2 regions of the Nanhaiella sioensis genome follow, and region 2 is predicted to be linked to the other one. Evidence: a T-box and tRNA genes for the amino acid it is inferred to sense, from the RefSeq annotation. Region 2 holds a T-box; the other holds one or more tRNA genes.
What was found. A T-box is a leader RNA that pairs with one kind of tRNA and senses whether it is charged. The one in region 2 lies ahead of leuS (leucine--tRNA ligase), so its partner is inferred to be a tRNA-Leu.

Region 1 (4,459 bases), 940 kb from region 2:
CGATGGACAACAGGTTGAGATTCCTGTACCACCTCCTCACCATTTGAGCAATGGGGGGACGCAGAAGGATAGGGTAAGCGCACTGTTGGATATGTGCGTCCAAGCAGTTAGGCTGACAAGTAGGTAAATCCGCTTGTCATAAAGGCTGAGCTGTGATGGCGAGGGAAATATAGTACCGAAGTTCCTGATTCCACACTGCCAAGAAAAGCCTCTAGCGAGGTGAGAGGTGCCCGTACCGCAAACCGACACAGGTAGGCGAGGAGAGAATCCTAAGGTGAGCGAGAGAACTCTCGTTAAGGAACTCGGCAAAATGACCCCGTAACTTCGGGAGAAGGGGTGCTTTTTAGGGTGAATAGCCCTGAGAAGCCGCAGTGAAAAGGCCCAGGCGACTGTTTAGCAAAAACACAGGTCTCTGCGAAGCCGCAAGGCGAAGTATAGGGGCTGACACCTGCCCGGTGCTGGAAGGTTAAGAGGAGGGGTTATCCGTAAGGAGAAGCTCTGAATCGAAGCCCCAGTAAACGGCGGCCGTAACTATAACGGTCCTAAGGTAGCGAAATTCCTTGTCGGGTAAGTTCCGACCCGCACGAAAGGTGTAACGATCTGGGCACTGTCTCAACGAGAGACTCGGTGAAATTATAGTACCTGTGAAGATGCAGGTTACCCGCGACAGGACGGAAAGACCCCGTGGAGCTTTACTGTAGCCTGATATTGAATTTTGGTACAGCTTGTACAGGATAGGTAGGAGCCGTAGAAACCGGAGCGCTAGCTTCGGTGGAGGCGTCGGTGGGATACTACCCTGGCTGTATTGAAATTCTAACCTACGGAGCTAATCGCTTCGGGAGACAGTGTCAGGTGGGCAGTTTGACTGGGGCGGTCGCCTCCTAAAAAGTAACGGAGGCGCCCAAAGGTTCCCTCAGAATGGTTGGAAATCATTCGAAGAGTGCAAAGGCATAAGGGAGCTTGACTGCGAGACCTACAAGTCGAGCAGGGACGAAAGTCGGGCTTAGTGATCCGGTGGTTCCGCATGGAAGGGCCATCGCTCAACGGATAAAAGCTACCCCGGGGATAACAGGCTTATCTCCCCCAAGAGTCCACATCGACGGGGAGGTTTGGCACCTCGATGTCGGCTCATCGCATCCTGGGGCTGTAGTCGGTCCCAAGGGTTGGGCTGTTCGCCCATTAAAGCGGTACGCGAGCTGGGTTCAGAACGTCGTGAGACAGTTCGGTCCCTATCCGTCGTGGGCGTAGGAAATTTGAGAGGAGCTGTCCTTAGTACGAGAGGACCGGGATGGACACACCGCTGGTGTACCAGTTGTCCTGCCAAGGGCATAGCTGGGTAGCTATGTGTGGAAGGGATAAGTGCTGAAAGCATCTAAGCATGAAGCCCCCCTCAAGATGAGATTTCCCATAGCGTAAGCTAGTAAGATCCCTCGAAGATGACGAGGTTGATAGGTCTGAGGTGGAAGCGTGGTGACACGTGGAGCTGACAGATACTAATAGATCGAGGACTTAACCAAGTTAGAAATGCAGAGCAAGCTTTGTTCAATGAATGTCTATTATCTAGTTTTGAAGGAATATTAACTTATTCCTATATATTATGTCTGGTGGCGATGGCGAAGAGGTCACACCCGTTCCCATACCGAACACGGAAGTTAAGCTCTTCAGCGCCGATGGTAGTTGGGGGTTTCCCCCTGTGAGAGTAGGACGTTGCCAGGCTTATATATTGGAGGATTAGCTCAGCTGGGAGAGCACTTGCCTTACAAGCAAGGGGTCGGCGGTTCGATCCCGTCATCCTCCACCATTAATACTCGTAAGAGTATATTGTTAATGATCATGAGCCATTAGCTCAGTTGGTAGAGCATCTGACTTTTAATCAGAGGGTCAGAGGTTCGAGTCCTCTATGGCTCATCATTTTCCGCGGGTGTGGCGGAATTGGCAGACGCGCTAGACTTAGGATCTAGTGTCCTTGTGACGTGGGGGTTCAAGTCCCTTCACCCGCATTAATTAAATAAAGCTTGCGGAAGTAGTTCAGTGGTAGAACACCACCTTGCCAAGGTGGGGGTCGCGGGTTCGAATCCCGTCTTCCGCTCCAATGCTGCCGGGGTGGTGGAATTGGCAGACACACAGGACTTAAAATCCTGCGGTAGGTGACTACCGTGCCGGTTCAAGTCCGGCCCTCGGCACCATTTATATATATAAGCGCCCGTAGCTCAATTGGATAGAGCGTCTGACTACGGATCAGAAGGTTATGGGTTCGACTCCTTTCGGGCGCGCCATTAATAAATAACGGGAAGTAGCTCAGCTTGGTAGAGCACATGGTTTGGGACCATGGGGTCGCAGGTTCGAATCCTGTCTTCCCGACCACTTATAAAAATTAAGGGGCCTTAGCTCAGCTGGGAGAGCGCCTGCCTTGCACGCAGGAGGTCAGCGGTTCGATCCCGCTAGGCTCCACCATGTTCTTTGAAAACTAAACAAAACAAAAGCGTCAACGTTAATTTTTTTGAACAAATGAGCAATCAAACTTTATTGGAGAGTTTGATCCTGGCTCAGGACGAACGCTGGCGGCGTGCCTAATACATGCAAGTCGAGCGAACCAAAGGGAGCTTGCTCCCGGAGGTTAGCGGCGGACGGGTGAGTAACACGTGGGCAACCTACCTGTAAGATTGGGATAACTTCGGGAAACCGGAGCTAATACCGAATAACAATAAGAACCACATGGTTCTTATTTGAAAGATGGCTTCGGCTATCACTTACGGATGGGCCCGCGGCGCATTAGCTAGTTGGTGAGGTAACGGCTCACCAAGGCGACGATGCGTAGCCGACCTGAGAGGGTGATCGGCCACACTGGGACTGAGACACGGCCCAGACTCCTACGGGAGGCAGCAGTAGGGAATCTTCCGCAATGGACGAAAGTCTGACGGAGCAACGCCGCGTGAGTGAAGAAGGTTTTCGGATCGTAAAACTCTGTTGTTAGGGAAGAACAAGTATCGTTCGAATAGGGCGGTACCTTGACGGTACCTAACCAGAAAGCCACGGCTAACTACGTGCCAGCAGCCGCGGTAATACGTAGGTGGCAAGCGTTGTCCGGAATTATTGGGCGTAAAGCGCGCGCAGGCGGTTCCTTAAGTCTGATGTGAAAGCCCACGGCTCAACCGTGGAGGGTCATTGGAAACTGGGGAACTTGAGTGCAGAAGAGGAGAGTGGAATTCCACGTGTAGCGGTGAAATGCGTAGAGATGTGGAGGAACACCAGTGGCGAAGGCGACTCTCTGGTCTGTAACTGACGCTGAGGTGCGAAAGCGTGGGGAGCGAACAGGATTAGATACCCTGGTAGTCCACGCCGTAAACGATGAGTGCTAAGTGTTAGAGGGTTTCCGCCCTTTAGTGCTGCAGCTAACGCATTAAGCACTCCGCCTGGGGAGTACGACCGCAAGGTTGAAACTCAAAGGAATTGACGGGGGCCCGCACAAGCGGTGGAGCATGTGGTTTAATTCGAAGCAACGCGAAGAACCTTACCAGGTCTTGACATCCTCTGCCAACCCTAGAGATAGGGCGTTCCCCTTCGGGGGACAGAGTGACAGGTGGTGCATGGTTGTCGTCAGCTCGTGTCGTGAGATGTTGGGTTAAGTCCCGCAACGAGCGCAACCCTTGATCTTAGTTGCCAGCATTAAGTTGGGCACTCTAAGGTGACTGCCGGTGACAAACCGGAGGAAGGTGGGGATGACGTCAAATCATCATGCCCCTTATGACCTGGGCTACACACGTGCTACAATGGATGGTACAAAGGGCAGCAAAACCGCGAGGTTAAGCGAATCCCATAAAACCATTCTCAGTTCGGATTGCAGGCTGCAACTCGCCTGCATGAAGCCGGAATCGCTAGTAATCGCGGATCAGCATGCCGCGGTGAATACGTTCCCGGGCCTTGTACACACCGCCCGTCACACCACGAGAGTTTGTAACACCCGAAGTCGGTGGGGTAACCGTAAGGAGCCAGCCGCCTAAGGTGGGACAGATGATTGGGGTGAAGTCGTAACAAGGTAGCCGTATCGGAAGGTGCGGCTGGATCACCTCCTTTCTAAGGAAATATGTGAAGCTAGACTTCATATAAAAAGACGCTTTTGTTTTTGTTTAGTTTTGAGAGAACATTCTCTCAAAATGAAGAAGGTAAACAACAAGCTGACGAAGAAATTCGATGGCTATTTTTTACCGATGTTCCTTGAAAACTAGATAATAACGACACATTCATTGAAGAAAGTGAAAATCTTTTTTCATTATTTGATGACGGTTTGACCGTTGGTCAAATAAAAAAAGCAAATTAGCAACGAGAAGGTCGAGGAAGTAAAGTTCTGGAGCAGCGGAGTGTATCTTGCATACATGAGCAGTGGAAGAACGAAGCTGACGATGAGATTCGAAGTTGATCATTTGTTTAAGGTTAAGTTAGAAAGGGCGCACGGTGAATG
Region 2 (4,459 bases):
GCTTTTCCCACAGTTCTTCAGCTACATGTGGGCATATAGGTGCAAACAGTTTTACAAAGCCTTCGATATAACGTATTGGTAAATCATCAGCTTTGTATGCTTCATTAATAAATACCATCAACTGTGATACAGCTGTATTAAACCTTAGCCCCTCATAGTCTTCCGTTACCTTTTTTACCGTTTGATGATACGTTTTCTCTAATGCACCAGTATTGTCATTAGCAACAATTTTCGAACTTAAGTTGTCGTTATCATCCATAATTAATCTCCACACGCGGTCTATAAAACGACGAGCTCCATCTAAGCCAGTAGTTGACCATGCAATTGATGCATCAAGTGGACCCATGAACATTTCGTATAACCTTAGTGTGTCAGCTCCGTGACTAGCGACTATATCATCTGGATTAACAACATTCCCTTTTGATTTACTCATTTTTTCATTGTTTTCTCCAAGAACCATACCTTGGTTAAATAATTTTTGGAAAGGTTCTTTCGTTGGTACAACACCGATATCGTATAAGAACTTATGCCAGAATCGAGCATAAAGCAAATGTAATACAGCATGTTCTTGCCCACCAATATATATATCGACCGGCAGCCAATCTTCTAATTTTTTAGGATCAGCTAGTTTTTCTTCGTTTATTGGGTCAATATAGCGCAAATAATACCAGCAACTTCCTGCCCAGTTAGGCATCGTATTTGTTTCACGACGACCCTTTCTTCCAGTCTTTTCATCAACCACATTTACCCAGTCAGTAATTTTTGCTAGAGGTGATTCCCCAGTACCCGAAGGTTTAATGTCATCAACCTTTGGAAGTGTTAACGGTAATTCCTCTTCCGGAATCGCTTCAATCGAGCCGTCTTCCCAATGGATGACCGGTATTGGCTCTCCCCAGTATCTTTGACGACTAAACAACCAATCACGAAGGCGATAAGTAATCTTCTTTTCTCCTCGATCATTTGTTACTAACCATTCAATCATTTTAGAAATGGCCTCTTCTTTATTTAACCCGTTAAGGAAGTCTGAATTCACATGTTCACCGTCTCCTGTATATGCTTCTTCAGAAACATTACCACCTGCTACAACTTCTGTAATATCCAGTCCGAATTTTGTGGCAAACTCCCAGTCACGCTCGTCATGTCCTGGAACAGCCATTATTGAACCAGTACCATAGCTCATCAACACATAATCTGCAATCCAAATCGGCATTTTTGCATCATTTACTGGATTTATTGCATATGCACCAGTAAACACACCTGTTTTATCCTTGGCTAAATCTGTACGTTCTAAATCACTTTTGCTTTTTACTTTGTCTACATATACATTCACTGCTTCCTTTTGCTCATTAGTTGTAATAATGTCTACTAAAGGATGCTCTGGTGAAAGTACAGCATAAGTAGCACCGAATAAAGTGTCCGGACGAGTAGTAAATACTGTGAACGTTTCCTTGGAATTTGCAATATTAAAAGTAACCTCAGCACCTTCTGAACGTCCGATCCAATTGCGTTGCATATCCTTTACGCTTTCAGGCCAGTCTAGATCATCTAAATCCTCTAATAAACGATCAGCATAAGCAGTAATTTTTAACATCCATTGCTTCATTGGACGTCGTTCAACAGGGTGACCTCCACGTTCACTTTTTCCATCTATCACTTCTTCATTAGAAAGCACAGTCCCTAAAGCAGGACACCAGTTCACTGCAACTTCATCAACATATGCAAGACCCTTTTCATACAGCTTTAAAAAAATCCATTGTGTCCATTTAAAATAATTTGGATCAGTCGTTTTCACTTCTCGGTCCCAATCATACGAAAATCCTAAAGATTTAATTTGTCGACGAAAAGTATTAATATTATGTTCGGTAAATTCAGCTGGATCATTCCCTGTATCTAATGCATATTGCTCCGCAGGTAAGCCAAATGCATCCCAGCCGATTGGATGTAAAACGTTAAAACCTTGCATGCGCTTCATTCTAGATATAATATCAGTTGCAGTATACCCCTCTGGGTGACCTACATGAAGCCCTGCTCCAGAAGGGAAAGGAAACATATCTAAAGCATAAAAATTTTCTTTTCCTTTATCTTCAGATGTTTTGAATGTTTTGTTCCCTTCCCAATATGATTGCCACTTCTGTTCAATTTGTTCATGATTAAAACTCATTGTATTTCCTCCTTACAAACATCTTATTTACAAATTTAACCATTAAAATAAAGTAAAAAACCTCCCATCCCTAAAAAGGGACGAGAGGATTAGAATTAATTCTTCCCGCGGTACCACCCACATTAGTATCATAATATGACACTCGCTTTTCATTCCATAACGCGGACAACGGCAAGCATTACTTATGAGGGTTTTAACATACCTCAGAATTTTCACACTTGCAACTTAAAGGTGAGTTCATGAATATACAACGTCTGGCTTGCACCACCCGCCAGCTCTCTATAACGTGTAACATTCATTACTATTCCTTATCAATGTTGTTATATCATTATATTTCATCATTATTATGTATTGTATAGAATTTAAAATAAAACTGCAAGTTGTATATAGAAATTTTTTCAATACTAACATATTACCTATCACATCATCTTGATTTCCTCTTGTTGATTTTGTCGGTTTAACCTGTAATCATATGAGGTAGTCGTTATGATTGATATTACCAAGAAGATAATTAAAACGATGAATAATATATTCATTCCATAAATATCAGCCAACAATCCACCAAGCAATGGTCCAACCATTCTTCCACCTGTAGCTGTGCTATTTACAATACCTTGATAAAATCCTTCTCGTCCCTCAGGCGCAAGTTGATGAGCAATAGTTGGAACAGCCGGCCATACTAACATTTCACCAATTGTTAAGATTACCATCGCAGTAATAAAAGAGGAATACTCCGACGCATTCGCAACGACAATGAATGAACAAATAAATATGATGTTTCCGACAACTATCTGAGATTTCAATGTTTTTGCAAAGCGTTTTACAAAAGCAGAGACTAATGGTTGTCCCAAGACGATTAATATTCCATTTACTGTCCACAGCACACTGTATTGCTTTAAGCTAATGTTTAATTCCTGGGTATATGTTGATATCGTAGTAGACCACTGCACATATCCAGCCCAGCATAATAAATATCCCACACAAAGAATAATTAATGAATAAAAGTTAACCTTGCTTTTCCTTGCTATCGTTTCTGTGTCATGATTAGCTGAACTCTTCCCTTTAACATCTAACTGTCGATACCATATCACTCCAATTAAAAAGAAGATTAAATACAATAGGCCACTTGCCATAAACGTATAGTTAAATGAATATGACGCAATAAAACCGCAAAGTGCTGTTCCAAGTGCTACACCTATATTTTGAGCAACATAAATTGCATTAAATGCTTTCCTTTCGCCCTCAGGCCACACCGCACCAGCTAGAGCATACATAGCTGGAAATATTATTCCAGAGCCAAATCCTATAATTATTAATAACAATACAAAATGAGGCCAATCATGAAAGAATATCAACATTATTGAGGCACATAAAGTAACAGATACACCTGAAACAATTGTTTTAAAGCTTCCAAACTTATCATAAATGACTCCACCTAGCAAATTTCCAACTACACCCGCAGCAGAATTAAACATAATAACGACACCTGCTGTTGTTAAGCTTTTACCTAAATAATCATGAACATAAATCGTACTTAAAGGCCAAAGAAACGATGACCCTGTAACTAAAATTGCCATACCAACCACAACAAAATACAATGACCGAGGCATAAATATTCCTCCTCATACGCACTTAAATTGTTACATAGTTCACCGCACATATTGTATTCGCTCTAAGCTAGAATAGCAATAAAAAATATCTTTAAAATAGACACCTTTTCTGAAATTTGTTGCTTTTTCATACATAACAGTAGAACGAGAAGTAAACGATTTAGTTGAAGAAATGGCACCTCAAAATTCAAACGGAATAACACGAAAAGCAACAACACATCCTAAAATTCCCCAACACAAGCTTGAATATATCCTTGTGAAAATCCCTAACAGTTTACATTATTGGTTAATTAACGAAGGCTGTTTTCATATTGGTTATTGCTTATTTTTGCATATATAGTCCCATAAAAAATTAATAAGCTTTCATAAAACTGTCATATTGTCCAAGTAAAGTAATGCCATCTTCTCATGGATTGTTTTTTTTCGTATTAAGAAATAACCAGATAGACAACTAGCATCCTTGTTATTGTTTCTTCTGGACAACGATGACTAACATATAAAACCGTTATGGTACTAATTTGGTAACAACAACAGTGTTTACAAAAAAAAAGCCTTTAGTAAACATAGCTACAGAGTTTGCGAAAAAAGCCTAACAAAAGCAGTGTCCATAATTGCTAACACTGCTTTCTAATTATTTTTACTTTATTTATTTTTGTGTTGTTTTGATGTTATTGGTTGCCCCTTTTCG

Region 1: it encodes a tRNA-Leu, which carries the amino acid that the T-box ahead of leuS (leucine--tRNA ligase) is inferred to sense. The anticodon was not compared.

What each region holds. Positions count from the first base shown of each region.
Region 1 is NZ_JBKAEG010000001.1:2,089,967-2,094,425, reverse strand. Features, by position in the region: rRNA gene V1503_RS09955 (23S ribosomal RNA) at 1-1,517, shown strand, start outside; rRNA gene rrf (5S ribosomal RNA) at 1,601-1,716, shown strand; tRNA gene V1503_RS09945 (tRNA-Val) at 1,726-1,801, shown strand; tRNA gene V1503_RS09940 (tRNA-Lys) at 1,836-1,908, shown strand; tRNA gene V1503_RS09935 (tRNA-Leu) at 1,918-2,000, shown strand; tRNA gene V1503_RS09930 (tRNA-Gly) at 2,018-2,092, shown strand; tRNA gene V1503_RS09925 (tRNA-Leu) at 2,098-2,186, shown strand; tRNA gene V1503_RS09920 (tRNA-Arg) at 2,200-2,276, shown strand; tRNA gene V1503_RS09915 (tRNA-Pro) at 2,288-2,364, shown strand; tRNA gene V1503_RS09910 (tRNA-Ala) at 2,379-2,454, shown strand; rRNA gene V1503_RS09905 (16S ribosomal RNA) at 2,524-4,074, shown strand; rRNA gene V1503_RS09900 (23S ribosomal RNA) at 4,430-4,459, shown strand, end outside.
Region 2 is NZ_JBKAEG010000001.1:3,028,228-3,032,686, reverse strand. Features, by position in the region: gene leuS (leucine--tRNA ligase) at 1-2,161, opposite strand, end outside; T-box leader at 2,235-2,485, opposite strand; gene V1503_RS14095 (MDR family MFS transporter) at 2,581-3,771, opposite strand; gene V1503_RS14090 (glycogen biosynthesis protein GlgD) at 4,414-4,459, opposite strand, start outside.